Regions from separate parts of the Desulfovibrio sp. GTC20076 genome, predicted to be linked through region 1. Evidence: predicted binding sites of a transcription regulator. Region 1 holds the regulator's gene; each other region holds the start of a gene.
The links. Region 1 encodes sigma-54, which starts transcription at its own class of promoters, with help from an activator protein. Its sites were predicted from a motif close to CTGGCACGGNNNNTGCTT; they were not measured.

Region 1 (7,417 bases):
CCACAGCCATACAAACAAAATCCCCTGGCAGAGCCAGGGGATTTTGTTTGTATGATGTCTGCAACAATCAATGTGAACCGTTTCGTCGTAACCTGCTCTAGCGGGCGCCCGGGCAGGCATCCACCTCGCAGGCGTAAGTACCGTGTTCCCGAGCAGTAAAGGCCGCAATGGGCGCCTAAAGACTTTGAGCAATCGTCAAAGCAAAAGCGCGCTTACTGCCCGCGCAGATAGCGCACGGCATTGACAAACAGAAGCGTTCCTGGCGGGTCCAGCTCACCGCGCGTCCAGGCAGGATGGTTGGTCACATGATGGAAGGCTTCCGGATGCGGCATAAGGCCGAGCACCCGGCCCGTGGGATCGGTCAGGCCGGCAATGGCCAAGGCCGAACCGTTGGGATTGAGCGGATACTCCTGCGTAGGCTGCCCCGTTTCGGGGTCAGCGTATTGCAGGGCGATGAGGTTTTCTTCCTGCAAACGGCGCAGGCAGTCTTCATCGCGGGGCACAAGCTTGCCCTCACCGTGGCGCACAGGCATGCACAGCATGGGCATGCCTTTTGTGAAGACACAGGGGCTTTTTGCATTGGGCAAAAGATGAACCCACCGGTCTTCATAACGGGCAGAATCGTTATGACCCAGCGAAACCTGGCGCTCAAAGCGCACGCCGCCAAGCGCGGGTAACAGGCCCAGTTTGGCCAAAAGCTGAAAACCGTTACAAATTCCGAGAATGAGCTTGCCCTCATCCAGAAAGTCGCGCAAACTCTGTAGCAGGGGAACGCCCTGCGCATCTTTCAGATAGCGCCAGCGCATTACTGCGGCCTGAGCCGCCCCCAAATCATCACCATCCAGAAAGCCGCCGGGGAAAACCAGAAAATGGTAGTCAGCCAGACGCACCTTGGCCGCTACGATGTCTGAAAAATGGACCACATCAGCCCTGTCTGCACCAGCAAGACGGGCCGCATGGGCCGTTTCCAGATGAGAATTTGTTCCGTAACCGGTGATGACCAGTGTATTGACCGTGCCCATGCGGGTAAAGCCTCCTTGGCTTGAGCAGATCTTTCAGAGTGCGGGCAAGTGCGTACCAGGCGCGCGCCGCGCGGCCCGTGGGCCGCAATGAGCCCGCACCCCAAGAGCCGCCGGTAAAGCCAGGCCGTACCCGCGCACGCTGAAGAGGGAATATCACACTACGTACCTTGTTTTCGATAGTCAATGCTAGCCAAAAAAATCATTTTGGTCTATGAACTTGGGGTTGTGCTAAAAAGCGATCAAGAATCAAGGTGGAGGCCATGAAAACTAAATTTATCTTTGTGACGGGCGGAGTACTGTCATCCTTGGGCAAGGGCCTGGCGGCCGCCTCGCTGGGCGCGCTGCTGCAAACCCGTGGCCTTTCGGTAACAATACAGAAACTCGACCCCTATATTAACGTTGACCCCGGCACTATGAATCCTTTCCAGCATGGTGAGGTTTTCGTCACTGATGACGGGGCTGAAACCGATCTGGACCTGGGCCATTACGAGCGCTATCTCAATGTGCCCATGTCGCGGAAAAACAATACCACGTCAGGGGCCATCTATAACCAGGTTATCGCCAAGGAACGTCACGGTGACTACCTGGGAGCCACGGTACAGGTCATCCCCCATATTACGGATGAAATCAAAAGCGTGGTTCTCTCCCTGGCCGAAGGCGAAGACGCCCCGGACGTCGCCATCATTGAAATAGGCGGCACCGTGGGCGATATTGAAGGCCTGCCCTTTCTTGAGGCCATACGCCAGCTGCGCTCCGAACTTGGGCGCGACAACTGCCTGAACATCCATCTTACCCTGGTTCCCTACCTGCGCAGCGCCGGCGAGCACAAGACCAAGCCCACCCAGCACAGCGTAAAGGAACTGCTCTCCATCGGCATTCAGCCCGATATCATCCTCTGCCGCTGTGAACAGAGCATTCCTGAAGAACTGCGCCGCAAGATCGCCCTGTTCTGCAATGTGGATCAGGATGCCGTGTTCTCTTCGGTAGACGTGAACAATATCTATGAAGTGCCGCTCAAGTTTTATGCGGAAGGCTTTGATCAGAAAGTGGCCATCATGCTGCGCCTGCCCGCACGCAATGCCCAGCTTGATGCGTGGGAAAAACTCGTCAGCGACAGCGACAATCCTCACGGCAAGGTCACGGTCGCCATCGTGGGCAAGTATGTAGACCTGAAAGAGGCCTACAAAAGCCTGCACGAAGCCCTCATCCACGGCGGCGTGGCCAACCGGGTTCAGGTGGACCTGCGCTACGTCAACTCTGAGAATGTGGACGACAGCAACGCTGCCGAACACTTCAAAGGCTGTGACGGCATTCTGGTGCCCGGCGGTTTCGGCTATCGCGGCGTGGAAGGCAAGATCGCGGCCATCCGCTACGCCCGTGAAAACAAGGTACCGTTCTTCGGCATCTGCCTCGGCATGCAGTGCGCAGTTATCGAATTTGCCCGCCACATGGCGGACATGGCCGATGCCAACTCCGAAGAATTTGACCACCGCTCCAAGCACAAGGTCATCTATCTCATGACTGAATGGTATGACTTCCGCACCAGAAACGTCGAAAAACGCGATGCCGGCAGCGACAAGGGCGGCACCATGCGCCTTGGCTCCTATCCCTGCAAGGTCATGCCCGAATCGCGCGCCTTTGAAGCGTACAAGACCGACATGGTTGAAGAACGCCATCGCCACCGCTACGAATTCAACAATGAATTCAAGGAAGCCCTGGCGGAAAAAGGCATGATATTCAGCGGCACTTCGCCCGATGGCTCCCTGATGGAGATCATCGAACTGCCGGAACATCCCTGGTTCCTGGGCTGCCAGTTCCACCCCGAGTTCAAGTCCCGCCCCATGAATGCCCATCCGCTGTTCCGGGAATTCATCGGCGCGGCTAAAAAGCACGCCAAGGTCTGATCCCCGGCGTGAGGGGCTTTCCTCTTTACACACCTTCGCGCGGGCCTCTGGCCCGCGCTTTTATTTGCAGGCTTGTCTGAACGCACAGCAACATGTTTGAAACATTATCTTTTCACTGTATATTTCACTCGGGCCGCCTGAAAACAAAAAAGCGGCTTCCCTTTTATGCAAAGTTTGATCCAACTAGCCGTGCTTTCTTACTTTTGATGGTGCAACCTCTGGCTATTGCGTAATTTTTGCCACTATGGCACACTACTTGTAACCACAAATATAAGGCTTCTGGATTTTTCAAGGCGGAAAACGCACATGGCACTGGAACTTCGACAGCAATTAAAACTGGCTCAGCAGTTGGTGATGACCCCGCAATTACAGCAGGCCATCAAACTGCTTCAGCTCTCGCGTCTGGAGCTTCTGGAAACCGTGCAGCAGGAACTGCTGGAAAACCCCTTTCTTGAGGAATCCCACGGAGACGACGCCGCACAGGAACACGTGGAAGACCGGCGGGAAAGCGGTGCTGAGGAAGCATACGACAAGGATCTTGCCAAGGATGCAGACTGGGAGGACTACCTTGGTGAATTCGCCAGTACTCCTCGCCTTGTGCAGCCGCGCGAGTATGAAGCCGCGGAAGACATCTCCCCCCTCGAAGCCCGCTATTCCGCCAAACCCACCCTTGAAGGGCATCTGCTCTGGCAACTCCGCCTCTCTTCCCTTACCGAAGCCCAGAAAGATATAGGCGAAATCATTATCGGCAATCTTTCATCTGCGGGCTACCTGCAGGCCAGTATTGAAGAGGTTGCCCAGATGGCCCGGGCGGAACCCGCCGAGGCGCTGGCCGTGCTCGAACGTGTACAGATGTTTGATCCCATAGGCGTAGCTGCCCGCGATGCCCGCGAATGCCTGCTTGTGCAGATACGAAGCCTCAAGTATGATCGCGACCCCATTTTGCTCGAGCTTGTCAACGCGCACCTTGAAGACCTTGAAGCCAAACGCTACAAGCCCCTGCTGCGCAAGTTCAAGCTGGACATGGATGAACTGAAGGAATATCTCGACATCATCCAGAGCCTTGACCCCCTGCCCGGAGCGAGCTTCGGCGGCGGTGAACCGGCCTACGTAAGTCCGGACGTGTTCGTGTATAAAATGGGCGATGAATTTATCATCCTGCTGAACGAAGACGGCCTGCCGCAGCTCCAGCTTTCCAACCTGACACAGATGAACATGGGCACCGCTTCGGACAAGGAAAAAGAATACTGTACGGAAAAAATGCGCTCGGCCACATGGCTGATCAAGAGCCTGTACCAGCGTCAGCGCACACTGTACAAGGTGATGGAAAGCATCGTGCGGCATCAGCAGCCTTTTTTTGAAGAAGGCGTCACACGGCTGGCCCCCCTTATTCTCAAGGATATTGCCGATGACATCAGCATGCATGAATCTACCGTGAGCCGCATTACCACCAATAAATACGTGGCCACGCCGCACGGTATTTTTGAACTCAAATTTTTCTTCAACAGCGGGCTTGAGCTGGACGACGGCAGCCAGGTCGGCTCCGAAAGCGTCAAGGCGCTCATTAAAAAATTCATTGCCGAAGAAGACGCCAAATCGCCGCTCAGTGACGAGCGCATAGGCGAAATGCTCAAGGAACGCCTCAAGGTCAATATTGCCCGGCGAACTGTGGCTAAATACCGTACCGCCCTTGACATCCCCTCATCCTCCAGGCGCAAGGAGCATTTCTGATCTTTCCGCCGCGTCCCGGAACCCCGGTCCCGGCCGCCCCAACGGCGAATGACGCGCAAGATTGCGAAAAAGGGCCGTAAACCGCCACTGCTTCGCTGCCCGCCCAAGGGCGGGACCTCGCGGTTGCCATGCCGGAAACCGCCATCAAAAGGAGGATTATATGAATATCTCTTTTGCCTTCAAAAACTTTGAAGCCTCCGACCATCTTAAAAAATATGCCCGCCGCCGCATGGAAAAGCTGGGGCGTTTTTTCGGCAAGTCCGCCGGTCTTGAAGTTACCGTCGTGCTGACCGTAGATAAATTCCGCCACCGCTGCGAAGTAACCGTTGTGGGGGAAGGACTGCACATCAACGCCACGGAACAGACCACGGACATGTACGCCGCCATCGACCTTGTGACAGACAAGGTCGAAGCGCAGATCAAGCGTCAGGTTTCACGGGTCAAAACCCAACGCCGCAAGGCGCGCAGCGCCGATGTCGATGTGTTCACCTACAACATCGAGGCAGAAGCCGAGGCCCCGCAACCGGTGGAAGGCACTGACCGCCTGGCGGCCAAGCCCCTGCACCTTGACGAGGCGCTCATGCAGCTTGATTCTATCGGCAGCGAATTCCTGGTCTTTTTCAACGCTGAAAACGGCCGCATCAACGTCGTATACCGCACACGCACAAGCGGCTACGCGCTGATCGACCCTGTTTTATAACACGCCTGTTCCGGGCCGCCCCAAGAACGCCGTTGCGGGGGCGGCCCGGAAATTTCAGGGGGATTCATGAGCACCGCCACACACCCGCGGCCCGAAGGGCCGGTGGTTGAAACTGCTGCCCCGATGCCGCCCGTAGCCGTGTGCATTGTCACCGGTCTTTCCGGAGCGGGTAAAAGCACGGCCCTCAAAGTTTTTGAAGACATGGGCCATTTTGTGGTGGACGGCCTGCCCGCGAGCCTTGCTCCCGAAATGGTGGACATGATGTCCCGCCCCTCCATGAGCCACTTCAAGGGCATCGCCCTGGGCATGGACCTGCGGCAAAGCAATTTTCTGGATGAAATCAACGAAGCCCTGTCTGACCTTGCGGCCGTGAATATACGCCCCATGCTCCTTTTTATGGAATGCGACGCGCAGGAACTTATACGCCGCTACGCCACAACCCGCCGCCCGCACCCGCTGGAGCGTGAAGGCATGGGACTTGAGGCTTCCCTGTTGTCTGAGCGCAACAGCCTGAGTCCGCTGCGCGAAATGGCTGACCTGGTTATTGATACCTCACGTTTTTCCATTCATGACCTGCGCCGCGCCATTCAGAAACGCTGGAGCGACAGTAAAAGCAAGCTGCGCGCCATCAGAGTCAATGTTATTTCCTTTGGCTTCAAATATGGCGTCCCGCGTGAGGCAGACTTTGTTTTTGATCTGCGTTTTCTCACAAATCCCTATTTTGTGGCAGATCTGCGGCCCATGTGCGGCAAAGACAAAGAGGTGGCACAATATGTTTTTGAGCAGCCCCATGCACGCGAGTTTTGCGTCAAGCTCATAGACCTACTGCTGTTCATTCTGCCGCTGATGGAAACTGAGGGCCGCTACCGCGTTACCATTGCCGTGGGCTGCACAGGCGGCCGCCACCGCTCGGTGGCCATGGCGGAAGAAGTAACCCAGGCCCTTCGACAGGCAGACTATCCGGTAACCCTGGAACACCGGCACCTTGAACTTGGCTGAAAAAATTGGCAGACTCTGCGCCAAGAGGAACGCCATGACGGACGAAAGCAAGAAGACACAGGTGGGAATTATCGTTGTCGCGCACGCCGACTACGGCTCGGCCATGCTGCGCACCGCAGAATTCATCCTTGGCCCGCAGAGCGATTGCAGTTCTATCAGCGTGGATGTGGGCCAGGAAGTTTCCGAGACCGTGCGGCGGCTCAATGATGCGGCCCAACGACTGGACAAAGGCGCGGGCGTGATCATTCTTACCGACATGTTCGGGGGAACCCCCACCAACCTGGCCCTTTCCCTGCTGGCCACCCACAAGGTAGAAGTGGTAACCGGAGCCAACCTGCCCATGCTGCTCAAGGTGTTCAGCGCTCGCGAAAAAAGTCTTGAAGAACTCGCCCAACTGGCGGGCGAGGCCGGATCCAAGGGTATTGTGGTCGCCGGAAACATGCTGCGCAACAAGGCGCGAACCAAAAGCGACAGCTAGTATGTGGTTTCGCGTGGACAATCGCCTGATACACGGGCAGGTCATTGAGGCATGGCTGCCCTATACCGGTGCCAAGCATCTGGTAGTCGCCAATGATGAGCTGGCGGCAGACATACTGCGCCAGCAGATTATTGAACTCGCCGTGCCGCAGCGCGTTCTTACCCACTTCATTCCCGTGGATGATCTGGCCTTCACTCTTGACGCCTGTGGCGAAGACAGTTTCGTACTTTTCGGCAACTGCCGGGACGCCCGCCGCGCCAATGACGCAGGGGTGATTATGGAAACTCTCAATATCGGCAATCTGCATTACGGTCCTGAAAAAACGCAGGTGCTCCCGCATGTGGCCCTGTCTGCCGAAGACAGGGAAGACCTGCGCTCCATGCAGCAACATCTGGTGCAACTGGATTTCCGCAGTGTGCCTACGGAAACCGTAAGGGGTTCCCATGAGCAGTTTATATGAAATGACGGCAGCAGGGGTTCCCTACGCTTTTTTTTTGCCCTGGCCGGTGCAGCCCGCTCTTCCTGTATAATCGGCCTTGTTGACCGCCCCATCTGCCTTGCCCTCATAGCCGGTTTCATCACC
Region 2 (7,417 bases), 310 kb from region 1:
TCAGGACCACATAGGCAAACGACGCCTGTTCCCAATGCCCGCCATATAGCCATATGAAATGGTCAACGATAACAAAGAGCAACAGCACTATTCTGTGGCGATTATCAACAGAGATACGCATCTAAACCTCGGGTTGGTTTATTGCATACTGCGGCTTTCGTCGGCTACCTGCCCCATGAGGGCGTCCAGATTTTCCACCGCCACAAGACGGGCTTTGCCGTCATTAAAGCGTACACGCCCGGTCACCCGATAATTTTCGCCATTGCCGTGGTCATACACCGTAAATGGAACCAGCCAGTCGCCGTTCTTGGCGCGGGCTTCGCCCACCTGCCGCACTTCCTTACGGCCAGTGGAAGCATCGGCAAAAAGCGGCGCAAGCACGCCCTGGGCTGCTCGCCCTTCTACCCTGCGCCCGGCAAAAGCCCCGGAGCTTATGCCGTTCATGACAAAAGCGCGGGATTCGCTGAGCAGCACGGCGCGTACCGTGGCATTGCCCTGCTCGCCGGGTGCCGCCTGCGCAAACAGAATAGCCAGCATGGGCGGCAGTTCTTCCGCCACCCTGGGATCCCGCGCCCGCTGTACAAAGATATCAAGGGCAGCGGCCAGAATCGTATCCACATCCACAAGTCTTTCAATGGCTGCGGCATCGGCCCTGTCCACGGCCAGTCCGATATCCGTTACGCACTGGCGCGCCCCGGAGGCCGTACCCGCTGCGATGGCAGACCCGGCAAGAAGAAACAGCAGTAAAAAAGTCACAGGTAACGGTAAAATGGCGGCTCGTGCCACCGCGCAGCCCAAACGGGCAAATTTCAGCATAATTCCTCCGGCAGCCCCCCCTTGAGAGGCAGGGGCAGGCCGCAACTGACAAAAACAACATGACGGCAGGCACGCGCCAGTTCCTGATTGGCCAGACCTAGAACGTCATTGAAGGTTCGCGCCAAAGGCGACATGGGCACAAGCCCCAGCCCCGTTTCGGCGCTGACCACAGCCACGGGCAGGGGAGGCGCTGCCAGCCGCTCGCCGAGGGCCGACACCTTGCATAAAATATCTTCCTGCCCCAGATCACAGGCCAACAGATTGGCAATCCACAGACTTATGCAGTCCAGCAGGAGAACGCCCGGCTTCGGAGCAGATTGCTGGGCAGCCTCCTGCTCAGGCCGTGCGCCATGCTCCATTTCGGACAGCATTCCGGACTGCATTTCCGACTTTATCCCAAGCTGTACGCCGGACAGACCAAGACCAGGCACTTTACCCACAACTTCGGCAGGCATGTCAGCGGACACACAAACGGGCAGGCCGCCACGCACACCTGTAACCATCGCGCCCGCCTGCGCAACATCCGCAAAAATGCGGTCAAAAGCGCCCGCAAGCTCCAGCGGTTCCTCAAGGCACTGCCAGCCTGACCCGCGCATGGCCTGATGCCGGGCCACGCGCCGGTTCATTTCTTCATCTTCCGCCCGGCAGGTCGCAAGATACAGCCGCTGCGGGGCCACGGCCTCGGCCCAGCGCTGGGCCATGCCGCTTTTTCCGCTGCGCGTGCCGCCCACAAAAAAAACACAAGGCGCGCTCAACGCCCCTGACCGCCCACCTGAACAGGTGCATCCACGGCCTCGGGCCGCGCCGGGGGCGGCGTAAGCGCCGGAGAAGCCTGCGGCACAGTGGACACTGCCGGAGCCTGAGGAACAGAAGCAGCGGGGGGCAGGGCGGATGATGGAGCAGCTGACGGCGAAGGCAAAGCCCCCTGCCCTGTCTCCGGCGTGCGGACACTAGCGGCAGCAGGCGTGCCCGTGGCAGCCTGGGCGCAACGCCGGGCAAGGTCGCGCAAAACGCCTGCTGATGTCCGCACTGCGCTCATGGCCTGCGGATCCTGCTTCAGGCGGCGGTCTGCCCACCGGGCCACAAAGATAAGTTCATCGTCGTCCATAGCCTGGCCGGCTCCACGACGAATGGCGCTTACCAGCGCCCGCTGCGCTGTGGCCTGCTCTTCCAGCGCCCGCCGGAAGCGCGCGCCAAGGCCATCCACACGCAACTGCGCCGTGCCGAGCTGCGATTGCGAAGCGCCGGACTCACGCAACTGGTCATAATCAAAAACGGCTTCAGCCATTTGCCCGTTTATTTCCACGGCATTGCGCGCCGCCGCGTCCACCTGCCGCAAGCGGGCATCCAGGTCAGGCGTGGCCGCCACGCCTTCCAGTGCTCCGGCCAGCATCACAAAGCGGCCCGCAAGCGCCATTTCAAGCTGATGCATCTGCTCGGCGTTAAAATCCCTGGCGCGAGCCTCACGCGCTATGGCCTCCAAAAAGCGGTCTACATAGAGGCTGTAAAGCCCCTGCACCATTGTGGGATGAAAAGCATAACGCAGCAGGGCCGCCCTGCCCCCGGCATCACCCTCGGCAAGGCCGGTAAGCTTGGAGCCAAAGCGCTGGTTTACGCTCTGCACCGAAGCGCTGAGAGTTCCGCCCCGTGGGCCGGGCTTGAAACGCGAAACAAGATAGGCCGCCAGGCTTTCCACAAACTGCGGGCGCACGCGGCTGTCTTCGGTAACACGCGGTCCCGGCTGTCCGGGTATGTCTGCCCCGGTAAAAGGAGCGGCGGTGCTGCCCTGCGCAGCCATATCCGAAGGCGAAGCCACAGTGCCCTGCACGTTCTGCCCGGCCAGCGTGCCCGGAGCCGTATAGGGGCTGACCACCGAAGGCGGAGGCGGCGGCGGGGCATCGCGCAGCACACCACTCACCCCTGCCAGCGGCGTGCCGCTTGTGGCATTGTCGATGACGGCGGCGGCCTGTTCGCGCCACTGGTCGCGCGTGTCCTTGTCCCGCGAGAGCCAGAACGCCGCGCCACCCACAAGCAACACCGCCAGAAGGGCCAGAACAGCCACCTTACGTCCGCCCTTGCCGGGGGCAGGCTCCGGCAGATTGACGATGCCCGGCACGCCGGGTTGTTTTTTATCCAGTTTCATGCGCAACTCCTTTACGGCGGCGCGCAGAGCGTTATACAGGTAAAACAAGAAGCCCTGCCCAAAAAATACAAGGCGGACACGGCGTTCCCGTGGCGCTCAAACCGCTTGGGCCGATGCTAGCATCGCTTTATGGGCCTGTGAAGACTTTTTCCAGACATGAGGCTGCCGTGAAACCGGCGCGGCAACGTCCTGCCACCGGGCAACCGCGGACGACAGATGCGCGGGGCGCAGCCCGGCCGGACCATGGCTCAAACACGGCATGGCAGGCCCCACCACACATCGCCGTATCTGGCGGCACAGGGGGTAATACGGCCATACGATGCGGACGCGGGCCGCACATTGCATCAGTCAACAGGGAAGGCTATAGTATACCCGGCTCACATAAAATACATACCTAGAGGGCAAGATGCAGACTCCTCCCAATATCCTGACAATCGCCGGTTCCGATTCCGGCGGCGGCGCGGGCATTCAGGCCGACCTGAAAACCATTATGGCCTTGGGCGGCTACGGCATGAGTGTCATCGCCGCGCTCACTGCCCAGAACGGTCAGGGCGTCACGGGCATACACGCCCCGGACCCGGACTTTGTAGCCCTGCAGCTCTGCACCGTGCTTGACGGTTTTCCTGTAGCGGCCGCGAAAACAGGCATGCTGTTTTCAGCCCCCATCATCAAGGCCATTGCCCCCATACTGCGCAAGCGCGACTTTCCGCTTGTGGTAGACCCGGTTTCCATAAGCCAGAGCGGCAGCGTTCTTCTGCAGGAAGACGCGGTAAAAGCACTTGTACAGGAAATCCTGCCCGGCTGCGATCTGCTGACGCCCAACAGGCCCGAAGCGGAAATGCTCACCAACATGACCATTGATAATCTTGACGACGCGGCGGCGGCCGGTGAAAAACTGCTGCAAATGGGCGCACGGGCCGTTCTTATCAAGGGCGGTCATATGGAAAGCAATGTGGTTGTCACCGACTGCCTGTGCATGGAGGGACAAGCTCCCAAACACCTGCCGCAGGCCAAGGTAGAAACCGTCAACAACCACGGCACGGGCTGCACCCTTTCCGCCGCCATTGCCACCGGCCTTGGCAAGGGGCTGCCCCTGCAGGTGGCGGTAACCCGCGCACAGGAGTTTCTCAATCTTGCCCTGCGCCGCAGCTACAGCCCCGGCAACGGATGCGGTCCTGTCAATCACTCGGCCGGGTTGAACCTTCAGGGCATTTAAACTTTCTTAAAGATAAAATGCCCTGAAACCGGCGCATGCCGCAAAAAAACAGTTGAAGGCACTTGAACGCCCGCTGCGGCAGACTGCACTTTTCGTGGCATGGTGGCTGCGCAAGGCCGAAGCATCTTGTCAATACAACAAACAGCGGGCTTGGCCCGCTGTTTGCACTCTATTGAATATGGATGCCGTGCAGGCGTCAAAATCAAGGCGGTGTGCGCGTGCCATTTCGTTTCAAAATGCAAAAAGTTCTGGACTACCGGGAACAACTGGAAGAAGAAGCCAAGGTCAATCTGGCCGTTCAGCAGACCCGGCTGGCCGAGGCACGCGAGCGTCTCGAGCAGATACGGCAGGAACTGCATCAGGCTGAAGACGGGCTTATGAACGCCGCCCTTATGGACGCGCCAGAACGCTGGCTGCGCGAGCAGTACGTCAAGGGGCTGCGGGCCGACGCCGCCCACGAAGCCATCCAGGTGCGCATGCTGGAACAGCTGGCCGAAGAGGCCCGCCAACTGCTTGCCGCGCGTGCCATAGACAAAAAACTGCTGGAAAAACTCAAGGAAAGGCAAAAGCAGCATCATGTTCGCGAGGAACAACTCAAGGAGCAACGCATCAATGACGAAACAGCCACCCTCCGCTACAAAGCTCCGACTTTCTAAGCTGTTCCGCTGGCTGGCGGTGCTCTGCTTTATCAAGCTTGCCATGCTTGCCATGCTTCTGCTGGATGTGCCGTTGCCCGCATGGCTTGACGGCCGCCCCTCGCAGCTTGCCTCAAACGACCCGTCACAGCTGCCCGCTGATGCTCCTTCCGACGCCGACATAATGGAAAGGCTCACCGCTCTTGTGGCCGCCAGTCAGCCCAAAGACAATGAAGGTCCCACCCATTCCCCGGTCAGCAGTGCAAACACGGTCCCTGAGCCCCTCCCGGCAACCCCTGCCGTAAACCACAATCCGGCGCAGGCCCGTGGCGAAGCCCACGGCAGTGCCCCCCAGGGTTCGGAAGCCGCACGGCTGGCCGCAGCCGCACGCCCCAGACAAAGGGATACCACCCCGACCACAGGCCGCATGCTTGATGCCGACGCCCTGCCCACGCCGCTGGTCACTGCCGGAGTACATCCGGCCGGCCCCGCCGAGATCCAGATTTTTACCCCTGACAGCACGGACAGCCCCGCCCCTCTGCCCGCACCCCTTGCCCAGCCGGGCATCAGCGCTCCCCGCCAGGATACTATGGGGGTATCTGCCAATGCCGCGGATAAAAACGCCGCACCCCGTCATGGCTGGCTTGAATCCCTAGGCCTTGCCGGGCTGCCGGTCCCCGCGCTCGGCAGCGTGCAGGCCGCCCATGCGGCGGCACTGGATATGCCCGTGCCGCAAGCGCCGTCTTCTGCGCCGACCTCACCCTTTGCCCCGGCAGAGCAGGCCGCGCCCTACTCCTTGCCGGGAGCGCCCGACATTCCGGCCAATATTCCGCGCGGGCAAAGCACGGACGGCGCCCCCCTGCCCCCACGCGGCGCTTCCGGTTCCAACAGTTTCGGCTCCGCATCCGGCTCGGGTGCAGCGGGCATACCCGCCCTGCCCCAGAGCAACCAGCCGGGGCTGCCCGCCGTGCCGCCCCCGGCAGTCCGTCCGGTCCCCTCGGGGACGGATCCCAACCTCAAGGCGCAGGAACTTGCCCGGCAGCAGCAGGATATTCTCATGCTGCGCCAGCAGATGGACCAACGGCTCAAGGACATCCAGAACGCCGAACAAAAAATGAAAGACATGATCCGCGAAGCGCGCGGTATTGAAGACGAAAAAATCCGCCGTCTCGTGCTCACCTACACCCAGATGAAGCCCAAAGCCGCCGCCAAGGCGCTGGAAAGCATGGATGAGCGCGTGGCTGTGCGCATTCTGACGGGCATGTCCCCCAAGCAGTCCGGCGACATCCTCACCTACGTCAACCCGGCAAAAACCGCCAAACTGACGGAAATCATCACCCGCATGAAGCTGCCAGAATAATGCGCCTGAAACTTCTTATTTCCTACGTGGGCACTGGCTACAGCGGCTGGCAGATTCAGGAAAAACCCAAACCGCCGCCTACGGTGCAGGGCGCTCTTGAAGCCGCACTGCGTACCATTGCCGGTAAAGCCGTGCGCGTTCACGGTTCGGGCCGCACTGATTCCGGTGTGCATGCCCACGGTCAGGTGGCCCATTGCGACATCCCCGATACCCGGGCCGGGCTTGACTGGCGGCACAGCCTCAATGCCGTGCTGCCGCGCGATATCCGCGTACTGGACGCCTCCCCCGCTGCCCCGGACTTTCATGCCCGCAAAGACGCCCTGCGCAAAACCTATGCCTACCAGTTCTGGCAGGACCGCCGCTTTCTGCCGCCGCACGTGCGCCCGTATGTATGGAACTGCGGCATGCTGGACCTGGACGCCATGCGCGATGCCCTGCCCTTTCTTCTGGGCAGGCACGACTTCGCTGGCCTGCGTAATGCCGGTACGGATGTGGAGAGTACCGAACGTACCATTATAGACGCCCGCCTGGATGCACTGGCCCCCTGCGAATACTACCCCCCCCACGCCCCCATGCTGCGCCTTACCATTACGGCCGATGGCTTTCTGAAACAGATGGTACGCAATGTGGCCGGTCTGCTTGCCGCGTGCGGTCAAGGCAAAATACAGCCCGCGCAGATACCTGAGCTGCTTGCAGCCCGCGACCGCCAGGCAGTGCCTTCGGTAACGGCCCCACCCGAGGGGCTGGCGCTGGTGAGTGTGAAATATCCAGAGCCATAGCTTTATATGCTGCCCGCAGCACACATTGGCAACAAACCATTCTTTCGCTCACTAACGCAAAAGTCCCCACCGCAAGATGGGGACTTTTATATATTTCACGCTTGAAACAGTACCATGCCTGCAAGACACTGTTTCTGGCCCGTACGACCAGGAATAAAATTTTTAGGGGGGAAGAGGGCGAGGAACTTTTTTGCAAAAAGGTCCCTCGCCACGCAACACTTCAAAGCGAAAAAACGCTCCCCTATATCATTTCATTCAGGTCAGAAGACTGTTCCTGCGCCCTGAATTTTTGTTGCAGCATGATGGGCAGGGCTTCGGGGTCCATAGGGTCATACTCAAACATGACTGCCGTGCCGAAGCAGGAAAAATACTTGCTGCCGTCAGGGTGAAAGGCCACGTTTTCGCTATACCCAACGATGGCCTGCGCCCCCTTGTTCATGGCACGCGCTGCCATGCCGAAAAAGGCTT
Region 3 (7,417 bases), 270 kb from region 1:
CGCATGCCTTCAAGGCGATGTCCAGATATTCTTCCGGCCGCTCCTGATCCGGCAGAAACTCTGCCCATTCAATTATAATTAAAGTACGCAGGTTATCAAGAGCTTCCAGCAGGTCTTCGGGCAAGGATCCCGGGCAGCGGTAAAGGTCGCAGTGCAGTACGGGCGGCACTGTGGGATAATGGTTGCACAGAGTAAAAGAGGGGCTGGCGACCTCTGCCTCTGTGCCGCCGGGTAAACCCAGAACCATAAAGCGTGTCAGCGTTGTTTTGCCGCTGCCGAGATCTCCGCGCAGCAAAAGGGTTTTCACTTCGGGAGCGTTTTCCAGGGCGCGCACGAGCAGGTCGGCAAAACAGCGGGTATCATCAAGGGTGGCAAGAGTTATCTGGGCCATGCAAGGTCATCTTCCTGGTCTTGGCTGATGGTGTGAAAAACATGAGGCAGGGCATCCGCGATGGCTGCGGCCGTATTGCCGCGCACGGGCCACTGATGGGCAAGTGAGCGCCCGGCCAGGGCGTGCAGGGCCACACCTTGTCCGGCCACGATAAGGGACGGCCCTCCGGGAAAGGCGTGTTCCGGATTGGAACTATATGTGAAACCCGGCTTTGAGGCCAGCAGGCCGCCCAGGCAACCTGCCAGTACATCGCCCGAACCGCCTATGGCCAACTGCGGCACGTCATATGGGCAAATGCCGGTAGGGCTTTCCTTTTGCCGCACCAGAGTTCCGGCTCCTTTAAGGATGTTGACTCCACGGTTGAGCGAACAGAGTCCGTCCAGCGCAGCCCATCTGTCAGCCTGCACCGCCTGGGCGGAGAGCCCCAGGAGCATGGCGGCTTCACCGGGGTGGGGTGTGAGGATGTCTTCTTCCTGCACTGCGTCCAGGAGGTCACGCTCCTGTGCCATTACGGCCAGGGCGTCTGCGTCAAAAACCGTAGGAGGGCGGCGAAGCATCATCAGGGCGCGTAAAAAGGCGGCGGCATCCCGGCCACGGCCCAGGCCAGGGCCTACTACCAGAGCGCTGCTGCGTTGCAGCAGGGCGGCAAGGGAGTCTGGAATGCTTGTGGGCCAATCGTGATCGCTGTCTTTCAGGGCAAGCGTCATTATTTCAGGCCAGCCGCACCTGATGTCGGCTGCTGCTCCGGCAGGGGCCGCTGCTGTTACAAGGCCGGCTCCAGCTCTTAAGGATGCGCGGGAGGCCAAGTGCGCCGCTCCGGCATATCCTGACGCGCCGCCAAGGACAAGTACATGCCCATATGTGTTTTTGAAACTGTTTTCAGGCAGGCTGGCAGGAGAGCCAGGTTGCCCAATGCAACGCGCATCAATAAGATATGCCGAGCAGGGGGCGTTGCGGCGTACTATGGACGGTAGGCCGATGTCACATACGTGCACCCGGCCTGACCAGGGGCGTGCGCAGGGAAGGGCCAGTCCCGGTTTGCCCGCGACGAAGCTTGCGGTGGCCGTGGCCCGCACAGCTTCAGGTTGCGGTTGCCCCGTGCGCGCATTCAGCCCTGAAGGAATATCGAGCGCCAGCACCAGCCGCTGTGGGGCAAGGCTGTTGACGGTTTCAATAAGGGCCTGTGTTTGTGGGCGCAGCAAACCGCTGAAGCCCGTTCCCATGATGCCGTCAATAATAATATGGGGCAGGTGATCCGGGGGGAGCCGCCACTTGCCCCTGTTCCAGCGTAGCGGAAAAAAAGGCACGCCCGAAGCCCTGGCAATGGCGACGTGTCTGGCGCACGCGCCCTTGCAGTGGCGCAGGGGCTTTGCGTGGAGGACCACAGGACGGGCGTGGGCATCAACAAGGTGGCGCGCAAGGCAGACGGCATCGCCGCCGTTGTTGCCGCTGCCCATGAAAAGCCATATGCTTTTTCCCGCAAGGTCCGGGCAGTAGCGGCGCAGGAGATGCAGTGCAGCCCGCGCAGCATTTTCCATAAGCAGGATTTCGGGCAGGCCGAGGTCTGCCGCGCCCTTGTCCCAGGCACGCATTTCTTCAGGCAGGGGCAGGGGAGGGAAAAAGGGTGGGGGGCAGGCAGGAGCGGGCATTATAACGCCTCCAGAACTACCACGGCCACGGCAGATGAGCGGTCATGGCTGATCGATACATGGCAAGAGGTCACGCCCAGATCCCGGGCGCATTGCAGGGCGGCCCCATGCAGGCGCAGTTGCGGTTTGCCGCCGGAAGTTGCTACTGTTTCCACAAGAGTGGGACCGATCCCCTGGCTGAAACCCGTTCCCAATGCTTTCACGGCGGCCTCCTTGACCGCAAAACGCCCGGCTATGTAATTGACGGTCAGAGTGGGCATTGCGGCCATCTCTTCGGGGCTGAGAACTTTTTCGGCAAAGCGGCGTCCGAAGCGTGTGAGGCTTTTTTCTATGCGCGCAAGCTCAACAATATCAACACCCAAGCCGACAATCATGCGTCATCGCTCCGTTGTGAAAAAAAGTATATTTCAGGGGAATACCCCCTAAAGGGCTGGTTGCCCAATGAAAAAAAATGTCGTATATGCGGCCATTCGGAAAACTATTTTGACCCGTTCCTGGCTGTAACGTCAAGGGCGCAGCCAGGTCAGGACGCAGGAGAACGTCATATATGAAATTGTGCATTATCGGCACCGGCTATGTTGGTCTGGTCAGCGCCGCCTGCTTTGCGGAAATGGGCAATACCGTAACGTGCGTTGATGTGAATCCCGAAGTGGTAAAAAAGCTGAATGCGGGATCTGTGCATATATTTGAACCCGGCCTTGAGCCGATGGTGCGCCACAGTCGCGCAGACGGGCGGCTGACCTTCACTACCAGGCTTGAAGAAGGCATTGCCCAGGCTGATTGTGCCTTTATTTGTGTAGGCACGCCGCCGCAACCTGACGGCTCGTGCGACTTGAGCTTTGTCCGGCAGGTTGCCAGAGAAATCGGCCAGTACATGCAGAAAGACATGGTAGTTGTGGATAAGTCCACTGTACCTGTGGGAACTGCGGACGAAGTGCGCGGCCTCATTGACAAGGAATTGAAAAATCGTGGCGTGGATTTGCATGTGGATGTGGTTTCCAATCCAGAGTTTCTTAAAGAAGGCGATGCCATTGCCGACTTTATGAAGCCTGACCGCGTGGTCATCGGTACGGATTCGGAGAAGGCCGCTACCCTTATGCGTGAGCTTTACTCACCGTTTGCCCGCACCCGGGATAAAATCATTGTTATGGGCGTGCGCAGTGCGGAAATGACCAAGTACGCGGCCAACTGCATGCTTGCCACGAAAATTTCATTTATCAATGAAATTGCCACCATCTGCGAACAGGTGGGCGCGGATGTGCGTGATGTGCGCACGGGCATCGGCTCGGATTCCCGTATCGGCTATCAGTTCATCTACCCCGGCGTGGGGTACGGCGGCTCGTGCTTTCCCAAGGACGTAAAGGCGCTTATCCGCACTGCGGAAAACGCGGGGGTCGAGCCGAGGCTGCTCAACGCGGTTGAGGCCGTCAATGCCAGACAGAAAAAATATATGGCTGCCCGGGTGGAAGAATACTTTGCGCCGCAGGGAGGCGTGGCAGGCAAAACCCTGACCATGTGGGGACTGGCCTTCAAGGCCAACACCGATGATATGCGTGAAGCCGCCGCCATTACCATTATCAATGAGCTGACGGCCAAAGGCATGAAAATTCGTGCATTTGACCCCGTTGCCGCTGACAATGCCCGTAGTATCTTTGCGGATAACAAGCTGGTAGAGATCGTGGATGACCAGTACGCGGCCTGCCAGGGCGCACAGGGCCTTATGGTTGTGACGGAATGGAACCAGTTCCGCAATCCCGACTTTGAAAAAGTACGCGGGCTGCTGACGGCGCCTCTGCTGTTCGATGGGCGTAACCTGTACTCTCCTTCCGCCATGGCCGAGCGCGGCTTTGCCTATTTTTGCATCGGCCGGGCAAGCGTTTAGCTTATAAGCTGCGCCGGATTGCAATGGCCTTGCAGTACGCCAAGGGGGGTGAACGAATCACGTTCACCCCCCTTTTTGTATATGTAAAGATGGTCGCCGTCGTGCTGTATATGGCGTTGGCCTGTCAATACGGTGCAGCACCAGCCTGCTGCAGGATAGTTTTGTCTGAAGCCCTGCCTGCTTGGCAGGTTTTTTATCCAAGCATGGACACACCTGGCACGAGCGGCACGATGGACATTGCTGCCCCTGGGTACGTGCATCCTGTAGTCAGCCCTGTTTCAGGGGCGACAACACATTGCATGCCCGGCGCTGCTGAAGTATACCTTTCAGAGTGAACAACCCTATTTTATTCGGGCAAGAAACTATGCAGCAGACAGATCCTGTTCATGATAGTGTAAAAAATCATCACGAGCAGCAGCTCAGCCTTTTATATGAGCTTGCGCAGATCATGAATTTCACGACAGATTTGACTCAGGCTCTGGATAAGGCGTTAAAGCTCATGGCCAGGCAACTGCACATGATGCGCGGGGCCATTACCCTCATCTCGCCGCATACTGGCGAGATACGAACAGAGGCGGGCTACGGCCTGAAACCTGCTGAACTACGGCGCGGCCGTTACGTGCGCGGTGAAGGCATCACGGGCAGAGTTATTGAAAGCGGCCGCCCCATGTACATCTCCAATGTATCTGAAGAACCGCTGTTTCTTAACCGTACCCGTTCACGCGATTTGAGCAAGGAAGGCATTTCCTTTATATGTGTGCCCATTCGTCTCAATGATCAGGTTGTGGGCGCGCTTTCTGTGGATCATCTGTTAGTGGATGAAGCTACCCTTGAAGATGAAATGCGCCTTCTGACCATAGTATCCACGCTTCTTGGGCATGCCGCGCTGGAAACTCAGGGGCGCATGGACGAAGAAACGTCCTCCCCCCTGCGCCCCAGAGGGTTTGTAGGCAATTCCGAGGGGATGCAAAAAGTCTATGCCCAGATAGCCCAGGTGGCTCCCTCAGTAACAACGGTATTTCTTCAGGGTGAGTCGGGTACGGGTAAAGAGCTTGCCGCCCGTGCCATTCACTCAGGCAGCGCCCGTGCCGGTAAGCCATTTATTTCTCTCAATTGTGCGGCCTTGCCGGAAAATCTGATAGAGAGCGAACTGTTTGGTCATGAGCGCGGGGCTTTTACCGGGGCCAGCGCCACGCGCAAGGGACGGTTTGAACTGGCCCACGGCGGCACACTGTTTCTTGATGAAGTGGGCGAGCTGTCTCTCATGACCCAGGCCAAGCTTTTGCGTGTCTTGCAGGAGCGTGCCTTTGAGCGCCTGGGCGGAATGGAAACCCATTATGTGGACGTACGTTTTATCACTGCCACCAACAGGAATCTTGAACACATGGTTGCCAAGGAAAGCTTCCGGCGCGACCTTTTTTACCGGCTGAACGTGTTTCCCATCTATCTGCCTCCGCTGCGGGGGCGGCCTGAAGATATACTTCCGCTTGCCAACCATTTTATCAGAAAATTTGCTCAGGCCAATGGACGGGAAAACGTACGTCTTTCTTTGTCTGTGATGGATATGCTGCAACGTTACGCATGGCCGGGCAACATTCGCGAACTGGAAAATGTCATGGAAAGGGCGGTACTGCTTTTGGGCCGTGAAGGCCTTGTTTTGCCGCAACACCTGCCCCCGGCTTTGCATGGAGCACACTGCGCCGGTATAAGCGGAGAGAGCGCCTGTGCAGCGCGCCCAGGATTTTCCGGCAGCCTGCAGGATCAGCTGGATGAGCTTGAACGGGCTTCCATAGTCGAAGCTCTGGAATTCAGCCAGGGCCAAATGGGCAAGGCCGCTGCGAGCCTTGGCCTGACAGAGCGTATCATGGCGTTACGCATGAAAAAATATGAGATCAATTATAAGGAATTCCGTCCCAGGCATAACCGTTCATAGCCTGTTGCAGCCCCGTCATTACTTTTGGGGCGGTTTTGCTGCTGCAGATCAAAAAAAATACCCCGATCCACGGCTCTGTTCAAAGAGCAAGAGTTGTCTCAGAGCAGAGGGGCGTAATGTATCTCTCTGCCGCCTTTGACCTTCATTTGTATGCGCACTGGAGCATGTACGTCTGGGAAGGGCAGCTGATGTGCCTGCATGTTTTTTGGCCTGCTTTTGCCATATATTACGGGTTGATTACCTGCATTGGCACGTTACGCTGTTTCCCGCGTGATTGAGATGCCATCAAGAGCATAAAACTACACTTATGTTGTTTTATGCTCTTATTATTTTTCCGGCTCATTTTGTTAAAAATTCTTTAATTAAGATGAATTGTCACATTTTTTAGGGATGGGAACACAGATCATTCATAAAAAGCCACCAAAATGTATAAAAATATAATATACTGATATAATTTTACTTTATTAATTTGTGGTCAAGAAAGCTTTTTCCCCTGTCAATAATCCTGATCTTTCCTACATAAATGTAAAAAATAATCAATCATGCACGCCAAGAAATGGAAGTTATCGTCTTTGCTTCATGTAAATACTAATTAATATAAAAAGTTACACGTGCTCAAAAAGCAACGCCCGTCTTGGCACAGATAGTGCTTTTATGGAGGCAGGCAACGATATTGTATCGTCGCTGCGGATCCGGCGCCGGTCCGCTGAAGAGATTCAGCAACACGCACACCTTGTGCGTAATGATCAAGGACGCCCTATGAATGCCCCTGATACTGCCTTTGTCATTATCTGCGCCACCATGGTCATGCTCATGATTCCGGCTTTGGCCCTGTTTTATGGTGGCTTGGTCCGCGCCCGCAATGTTCTTTCCACCCATATGTATAGCTACGCCTGCCTTGGGCTTGTTTCCGTCCTTTGGGCGCTTGTGGGCTACACACTGGCCTTTGGCGACGATATGGGCGGACTTGTGGGCAATTTCAGATTTGCTCTGCTTGACGGGGTGAACGGCAATCCCGCCCCTATGGCGCCGCAGCTGCCGCATACGGTTTTTATGGGCTTTCAATGTATGTTTGCCGTGCTCACGGTAGCCTTGATTTCAGGAGCGTACGCAGAACGTATGCGTTTTTCTGCCATGCTGCTTTTCTCTGCTTTGTGGCTGGTTCTTGTGTACGCTCCTGTGGCTCACTGGGTGTGGGGCGGAGGCTGGATGGGCCGGATGGGCGCACTGGATTTTGCCGGTGGCGCTGTGGTGCACATGTCTTCGGGAGCCGCCGCGCTTGCCTGCGCCCAAGCCTTGGGTCCCAGGATTTCAACCGGCTCACGGCATGTTCCCCATAATCTGCCGCTGACGCTTCTCGGTGGCGGTATCCTCTGGTTCGGCTGGTTCGGCTTTAACGCCGGCAGCGCGCTGGCCGCAGGAACCCTTGCGGGGCAGGCGCTGGTGACAACGCATATGGCGGCGGCATGCGGCATTCTTGGCTGGATAATTGTTGAATGGAAGCATACGGGCAAGCCTACCAGCCTGGGAGCAATCTCCGGCGCTCTGGCAGGGCTTGTGGC
Region 4 (7,417 bases), 240 kb from region 1:
CGGCATCAAGGAAAAACTTGAAGCGCGCATCGGGAAAAACCACGGTCCCCATATCCCGGCCTTCTGCTACAAGGGCAGAACTTTCGCCAATGGCGCGCTGCGTCTGGCGTAAGATATCGCGCACCACAGGCACTGTGGCTATGCGTGCGGCCAGCATCCCCACTTCTTCAGTGCGCACTTCGCCGCGCACAGCCACGCCGTTGCAGAACAGGGTAGACTGCTGCCCCATGCCTCCCAGGCTGAAGGTCCAGTGGGCGCAGCGGGTGCGCAATTCTTCTTCCGGCAGCTTTTCTGCTCCCGGTCCCAGCTTGAGAGCCATGCAGCGAAACATGGCCCCGGTATCCAGATAGGCAAGCCCCAGGCTTTCAGCCATGCGGCGGGCCAGGGTGGTTTTGCCTACTCCGGCAGGGCCGTCCAGCGTCACCACAGGCAGGCGCGCACTCATTTCAGCTCCTTGTTTTCAAGGCCGTTGGCGGCTCTGTGCTTTTCCAGCAAAATTGCGTCCATAGCGGCCAGAAAGGCCCTGTTTTCATCCTTGTTGCCCACGCTGACCCGCAAATGTTCCGGCAGGTTATAGCTTTTGAGCGGGCGTATGATAATGCCGCGCCGCAGCAGGGTCTCGAAACAGTCCTGAGCGCCAAGGGTGTTTTCCGGCAGTCTGAAGAGTACAAAGTTGGCCGCGCTGGGCCAGACCATGCAACCCAGTGCGGTCAGCCCTACAGTAAGGACATTGCGGCCCCGGCGTACGGTGTGCATGGTCGCGTCAAGAAAGGCCGTATCGGCAAGCGCCGCCAAAGCGGCTTCTTCTGCCAGAATGTTGACGGAAAAAGGCAGTCGCGCCCGCCACCAGAAGTCGGCCAGCCCCGGGGGCAGAATGCCGTAGCCCACGCGCAGTCCCGCCAGACCGAAGCTTTTGGAGAATGTGCGGAGAAATGCCGTGTTTTCCGGTAGGATACCACTGGCCAGCAGGGATGATTCCTGCTCATTTTCGGCAAAATCCATATAGGCTTCGTCCACAACCAGCAGGCAGCGGGGCGCGGTTTCCGCCAGACGGCGGGCCAGTTGCGCCACGGCTTCACGCGGGGGACAATAGCCGGAGGGATTATCGGGTGTGGTCACAAACACAAGGCGGGTGTTGTCGTCCACATGCGAAAGAAGGGCGTCAAAGTCAAAGGAAAAGTCGTCATTGAGAGGCTGCCGCCGCACCTCGACGCCGCCGATGCGTCCCTGAATGGGATAAATGCTGAAACAGGGGTCAAAGCATACGAGGTTGTGTATACCCGGTTCGGCCATGATGCGGATAAGCAGGTCTATGATCTCATCCGAACCGTTGCCAACGACCACGCGGGCAGGCTCAAGGCAGTGCCTGCGGGCCAGCGCCTCCACCAGACGGGGATTGCCGCCCTGGGGGTAGCGAAAGCCCATGTCGGCATGGCGTTGCACGGCCTGTATGGCCAGGGGCGGCATGCCCAGCGGGTTTTCGTTGCTGGCCATTTTGATGACCTGGGCAAGGCCGTATTTTTGCTGGATTTCAGCAATGGACAGGCCGGGAACATAGGCCTTGAGGGCAAGAATTTCCTGCCGCACGCTGATCTGAAACATGCTTTCTCCATTACCGGCATGGTGTACCCGGCAACAAGCGTTTAGTCTGACAGATTATTCGGGATGGAACAATGTCATCTCGAAGTTCCAGACAATGTCATCTTGAAACGGTTCCGGCGTCTGCGCAGGCAGACACCCGCCATGAAGGCGTAACGCGGCTTCATGCGTTGCCCGAAAGGCTGGCGCGGGTGAAGGCAGCAGCGCTATTATGTGTGCGCCCTAAAACTTTGGGAATATTTATCGCAAAATTCAAAAAATCCGTTGGCGAGGCCGGGCGATGGTGCCACTGTAGCCGCGCATGCCGCCTGTGAGGCTTGCCGTGGGGCGGGATGGCTTTCGGTAAAAATCCGCCTTTTCATCCGGCGGATCTCAGTGGGCCAAAAGCCGAAGCGGCCCGTATTTCTGTTTCGGGCCGCGCCCCTTTATGGAGACGCGGCCCGGGTGTGACATTCTGCGGCAACGATGCGCAGCACTGCCTTTTACTCACATCTTCTGCGTAAAGTCGGGGCAAAAGGCGTCGGCTGCCTAGCTGGGGCGCACTGTCAGCACGGGCATGTCGGCGTTTTTTACCACCTTTTCGGCTACCGAGCCGAAAAGAATGCGGTCAATGCCCTTGCGGCCGTGGGTTCCCATAACGATGACGTCTACTTTTTCCTCATTGGCGTGCGCCAGAATTTCTTCAGCCGCGTAGCCGATAAGAACCTTGCCCGTGGATTCGACCCCTGCGAAATTTTCGGCTACGAAAGATTCCATGGATTTTTCGGCGCCGGATACTATTTCGCCCACAAAGTTTTCGATGGTGTTGGGGGGCACATGAAAGCCCACATACTGACTCAGCGAAGGCGCAGTGTAAACAACCACAACGCTTGCGTTAAAGCCCTTCGCAAGCAGAACTGCATATTCGGCCACATCCTTGCTGTGTTCGGAGAGGTCTACCGCGCAAAGAATCTTTTTGATTTCCTTCATGGCAAGCTCCTGTTCCCCGTGGGATGCTAGGGTTAGTAAAGATACAGTCTCCGCAACCATGTTTTGCCGCCGTGCGGCGGTTTAAGGACTGCTGAGGGTAATCTTTGTGAAATTTTAGGTTTTTTTACAGCAATAGACAAGACATTTCGCAGGGCATATGTTTGGCGTGCGGAAAAATTTTCCTCTCCCGGTGCAAGGGGGATGCCGTAAAAACAGGCAATTAAGGCTGAAAGAGCCTTGGCAGCATTTTTGCATTAAATGCGGCAAAATGCGGAACGCCAACCCTGGAGGCGACATGAAGATCAATAATGAACAACTGGCAGCCCTGCTGCGCCAGCAGGAGCAGTCTGCCGGCACGGCTCATAAGCCCGCCGGGCAGGGTGCCGGTTTTGAGGCAGCCCTTGCCGAGCAGCTTGGGCTGGGCGGCGCAGGGGCCTTCCCTTCCGCCGGAGCCGTTTCCGGCGGGCAGGGCATGCAGGCGGCCCAGGCATCGCAGGCTTCCATGATAAGCCAGATGCTGCTGGGCGTTACCGGCGAAAACAACGACGTGGACCCGCATGAGGATGTATTGCGCGAGGCTTTTACCCAGGCTTCGGGTACTCTTGACATGTGGGACTCGTACGTCAACACCTTGGGCGATGCCGGCAGGGGAGGTTCCTTGCGCGAGGCATATGCCCTGTTGCAGGGAATTGACGGACAGGTAAGCGCCCTGAAAGAAAATACCGCGGGCCTGCGCGGGCAAAACCCCGGCCTGGATACCCTGGTGAACAATCTGGAGGTGCTTGCCGCCACAGAAAAGTTCAAATTCAACCGTGGTGATTATAACGTTTAGAAACGTCTGGAGTAGGTTGTCCTTGAAATACAGGATATTTCAAGGATGTTGCCCTGTCTGAAAGAAATCGTGTTTCCAGGCAGGCAGCCTGCCACGTTGCGGCGCGCCGTACCGCATGCGGCGCTACAGGACTGTTCTGGCTTTCTGCCTTGCAAATGAAAAGGCCGTGAATTTCAGGGATTCACGGCCTTTTCGTGCCTTGGAGTGTGGGTATGTTCTGCGTGTTCTGTTTCGGCCGGGGCGTCTTTTGCGGGTCGTTCAGCCCCGGCCGCATGGGGGAAGTCTGCTTCGGGAACATCAGCCTGGGAGGAGATGTCTTTCAGGAGAAGGGTTCATGGTCTCCACCGGAGGACGCGCAGGCAACTTGCGCTGTTCCGGCGGCGGGCGGCTGCTTGTAACAGCCGCCCGCGACTGGAGGGTTGGGTGTTGCAAGGTGGCTCTGATAAAAGGGGCTGCTTTAGTTCTGCTTGGTGTCAGGGGTAGCGGCATTCTGATCCATGGTGCCGTACATGCCGTGGCCCATCCCGTGACCCTGGCCGTGCATGCCGCGTCCCATGCCGCGTCCGCTCATGCCGGGGCAATCGCCCATCATGCCGCGTCCCATGCCGTGGGCGCCCATGTAGGGCAGGCCCTTGTCCTGCATCTGCTTGCGCATGGCGGCATCAAGCTGGTACAGCTTGCCGTCCACATCCTTCACTTCTTTCTGCAGGGCCTGAATCCTGGGGTCATCGGCCTTTACTCCCTGATAGAGCAGGGCATTGATCTCGGCCTGCTTGCCGTACTTCTGCTGCAGCAGGGGCTGCATCTTGGGGCCGAATTCCTTATGGATGCTGTCCATAGCGTTCATCTGTTCGGTGGTCATGCTCATGTGCGGACCCATGTGGGGACCGGAGGGGTTGCCGTGCTGGGCGCTGGCGATGCCGGCTGTGCCAAGCAGGGCCACAAGAGCGAGAGCCGCGGTGGTGGAAGCTATTTTGGATGTCTTCATGGTGGTATCCTTTATGATTTCGGTCTGAGCCGAGGGTTTTTATTTGCTTTGGGGCTGTGTTGAGCGCCTGTAAAGTCCGGGTAAATTCCGGGGGCCGTATGTGCCTTTTCTGTCGTGCAGGCCCGGCCCCCGATGGCCGCCGCAGCCGGACAGTGACGCCGCTGTTGCAGAATTTTTCTGCCAAGAACATATGTTTTTAGGGTGTCTCATGTGTTGTCCTTGGTTGGCGTCAGTTCCTGGGCTTACCGGCCCATGTGACCTCCGCCATGGGGACCGTGGGGACCGTACCCGCCGTGACCGTTGCCGTTGCCGCACCAGGGAGAGGCAATGCTGGAGCTTGCACCGGTCTGAGCCTGAGAGGGCAGGACGGTGAGGGCCATGACGAAAACAAAGGCCAGGGATGCTACCAGAATGGAAGGTTTGAAGGTTGTGGTTTTCATGATTTTCTCCTTGTCTTGTATATATTCGTGATCTTGATCCGTTTTTCTGAAAGAAGCGGTCAGATCACGTTTTTAAGCTTCTCGTATTCTTCCTGCGTTATTTCGCCGGATGCCAGGCGGTGTTTCAGTATGTTCAGCGAATCACGCCGGTCAAAGTTGCACCGTTTTCTGGTCAGCAGGCGGCTTATAAGGCAGACCGCCAGCACGAGCACTATGACTGTAAGAAACATTCCCAACCAGCCGCCGCCCCAGCCGAAAAAACTCTGAAAATAACAAGTATGCATTTTGTGTCCTCCCGGTGAGGCCGGGCGCGCCTGCACCCAGGCGGGGTGGCGCTGTCACCGGTTTGCGCTTCGCGCTGTCTTGGCTCTTATAAGGCAAAGGTCGTGCCAATATGACAAGTTTTATATAACATCAGTAATTATTATATGTTAACACAACGATATCTGTATTTGTCCTGACAGCCTTTTTTCATTGCTGTCCAATTTTTACTCACATCTGGCGGCGACTGTCCAATTTTTACCCCCGGACTTGACCGGGTGGGTAAAAAATACATAATACAGTCATCCTGCAACCAAGGAAGACCCATGAAAAGCAGAGTCTCAAGACTGTTTTCCGCCAGGGGCCTGCGCGCCCTGCATCTAGGCCTTTCACCCTGGATGGTGGTCGGCATGGCCATCATTCTCGGCCTTGCCATCACCGCGCTTGCGGTGCGCAGCAATCAGCGCGGCAAGACATATATGATACAGAATCTCATAGACAGGGCCGAAGCCCTCATCTGGGCCTTGGAAGCCGGCGCGCGCACAGGGCTGTGCACGCCTCTGGGCACGTTGGGTACAACTGACGGCCTTCAATCCTTGCTGACGGAAACCGCCAAGCAGCCCGGCATTGTTTTTATGGCTGTAGCCAGTGATGAAGGTAAAATGCTTGCCTACAGCGTGCCTGTGCGCAACAGGGACAGAAGCCGGCCAGAGCGCGAAAACGCATCTCCGCGAGAAATGACGGGCGTGCAGCCCGGTGAGCGGGCACTGGCCCTCATCATGCCCACCGGGGTGCAGGTAACAGAAAAGCCCACCTGGCGCATACGGCAGTGGAACGGAAAAAAAGTTTTTGAGGTTTACCGGGCTTTTGTGCCACTGGCTGATGTTCGGCCCATGCCCATGCCCATGCGCGGGCATGGGCAACATATGGGCCGCGGGCGCAGTATGGGCGGCGCAGGCATGCCGCATGGCCCCATGACCCTGAAAGATATGAGCCCGCCCGGTTCCATGCGGCCCATGCCGGAAGGCAGACACGGGGGCATGTCTTCCTCCGGACCAGGCGTCATGCCTGGCGGCGCCGAAGGGCAATGGCAGCAGGAGCAGGTCCGGCAGCCCATGGGCGTGGTGGTGATCGGGCTTGACCTCAAGCCTTTTGAAGCCGCGCTGGCAGCAGATTTACGCCACAATCTCACCTCGGCGGCCCTTCTTGCGGCCCTGGGGCTTGCCGGTTTTGTTTCCCTGTTCTGGGCGCACAACTACCGCCGTTCACGACGTATGTTGCGCGATTCCCGGGCCATGGCTTCGGAGGTCGTTGCCAATCTGCCTCTGGGGCTTCTCACCAGCGACCCTTACGGCAGGGTCGCCATGGTCAACGACACGGCCCTGAGCATGTTTGAACTGGACAGAAGTACAGCTGTGTACGCGCCCCTGACCGGCCTGCCCGGTCTGGACTGGAGCGCCCTTGTGGCGGAGCTGGCCAGCGGGCGAAAGGTGCTTGAGCGTGAGTGCGCGCTCACCACAGGCCGGGCGGGAGCCGTCATCAGCCTAAGTGCGGCATCCATGCACAATCAGGATGGCGTGTTTCTCGGCAACGTGTTCATCCTCAGGGACATAACCGAGGTCAAACGCCTGCAGGCCGACGCACAGCGCAACGACCGCCTGTCCGCCTTGGGGCATCTGGCGGCGGGTGTGGCGCACGAGGTGCGCAATCCCCTGAGCACCATCAAGGGGGTGGCCCTGTATATAGCCAAACGCATGTTGCCCGGCGGCCGGGAAGAAGAGGCCGCGCAACGCATGATTGACGAAGTGGACAGGCTCGACCGCGTGGTGTCTGAATTGCTGGAATTTGCCCGGCCCGGAGCCATCAATACGGCTGAAGCCGACCTTGCAGAAGTGATCGGCCGTGCGTTGAGGCTGGCAGAGGCTGATATGCGCTCACGGCATATTCATGTGGTTCTTGATGTGCCGCCGGGCCTGCCGCCAGTGCGCGTCAACACCGAGCGGCTTACCCAGGCCCTGCTGAATCTTTTTCTCAACGCTGCGCAGGCTATGGGGGAGGGCGGCGAACTGCGCGTGGACGCGCGACTCTGTTCCGGCGGGCAGACCTTCTGCATCACGGTGGCCGATAACGGACCAGGCATTGCCAGAGACATTCAGGCGGCCATTTTTACGCCCTATTTTACGACCAAGCCTTCAGGCACGGGCCTTGGCCTTGCCATTGTACACCAGATTGTGGAAGGCCACGGCGGCAATGTCAGCGTGACCTCTGCGCCTGGCCGGGGTACGGAATTTACCCTTGAACTGCCGGTGCGGGGCAGGGATGCTGCTC

Region 2: a site for sigma-54 is predicted at 4,270-4,287, ahead of fliJ (flagellar export protein FliJ). Genes of this name have one in related genera too.
Region 3: a site for sigma-54 is predicted at 6,490-6,507, ahead of ACZ495_RS05230 (ammonium transporter). Genes of this name have one in related genera too.
Region 4: a site for sigma-54 is predicted at 5,204-5,221, ahead of ACZ495_RS07455 (SHOCT domain-containing protein). Genes of this name have one in related genera too.

The regions. Positions count from the first base shown of each region.
Region 1 covers NZ_AP039366.1:1,460,980-1,468,396, forward strand. The annotation lists gene ACZ495_RS06400 (phosphoribosylformylglycinamidine synthase subunit PurQ) at 213-1,022, opposite strand; gene ACZ495_RS06405 (CTP synthase) at 1,283-2,926, shown strand; gene rpoN (RNA polymerase factor sigma-54) at 3,233-4,657, shown strand; gene hpf (ribosome hibernation-promoting factor, HPF/YfiA family) at 4,818-5,357, shown strand; gene rapZ (RNase adapter RapZ) at 5,481-6,356, shown strand; gene ACZ495_RS06425 (PTS sugar transporter subunit IIA) at 6,391-6,834, shown strand; gene ACZ495_RS06430 (PTS sugar transporter subunit IIB) at 6,836-7,294, shown strand.
Region 2 covers NZ_AP039366.1:1,769,161-1,776,577, forward strand. The annotation lists gene ACZ495_RS07785 (hypothetical protein) at 1-121, opposite strand, end outside; gene ACZ495_RS07790 (hypothetical protein) at 139-816, opposite strand; gene ACZ495_RS07795 (bifunctional adenosylcobinamide kinase/adenosylcobinamide-phosphate guanylyltransferase) at 810-1,517, opposite strand; gene ACZ495_RS07800 (hypothetical protein) at 1,568-2,959, opposite strand; gene thiD (bifunctional hydroxymethylpyrimidine kinase/phosphomethylpyrimidine kinase) at 3,366-4,175, shown strand; gene fliJ (flagellar export protein FliJ) at 4,394-4,831, shown strand; gene ACZ495_RS07815 (MotE family protein) at 4,788-6,170, shown strand; gene truA (tRNA pseudouridine(38-40) synthase TruA) at 6,170-6,949, shown strand; gene ACZ495_RS07825 (YbjQ family protein) at 7,191-7,417, opposite strand, start outside.
Region 3 covers NZ_AP039366.1:1,192,268-1,199,684, reverse strand. The annotation lists gene tsaE (tRNA (adenosine(37)-N6)-threonylcarbamoyltransferase complex ATPase subunit type 1 TsaE) at 1-391, opposite strand, end outside; gene ACZ495_RS05250 (NAD(P)H-hydrate dehydratase) at 379-2,040, opposite strand; gene ACZ495_RS05245 (holo-[acyl-carrier-protein] synthase) at 2,040-2,414, opposite strand; gene ACZ495_RS05240 (UDP-glucose dehydrogenase family protein) at 2,588-3,922, shown strand; gene ACZ495_RS05235 (sigma-54 interaction domain-containing protein) at 4,287-5,855, shown strand; gene ACZ495_RS05230 (ammonium transporter) at 6,615-7,417, shown strand, end outside.
Region 4 covers NZ_AP039366.1:1,697,665-1,705,081, reverse strand. The annotation lists gene cmk ((d)CMP kinase) at 1-445, opposite strand, end outside; gene hisC (histidinol-phosphate transaminase) at 442-1,602, opposite strand; gene ACZ495_RS07475 (universal stress protein) at 2,128-2,568, opposite strand; gene ACZ495_RS07470 (hypothetical protein) at 2,864-3,400, shown strand; gene ACZ495_RS07465 (hypothetical protein) at 3,858-4,388, opposite strand; gene ACZ495_RS07460 (hypothetical protein) at 4,631-4,828, opposite strand; gene ACZ495_RS07455 (SHOCT domain-containing protein) at 4,888-5,112, opposite strand; gene ACZ495_RS07450 (ATP-binding protein) at 5,416-7,417, shown strand, end outside.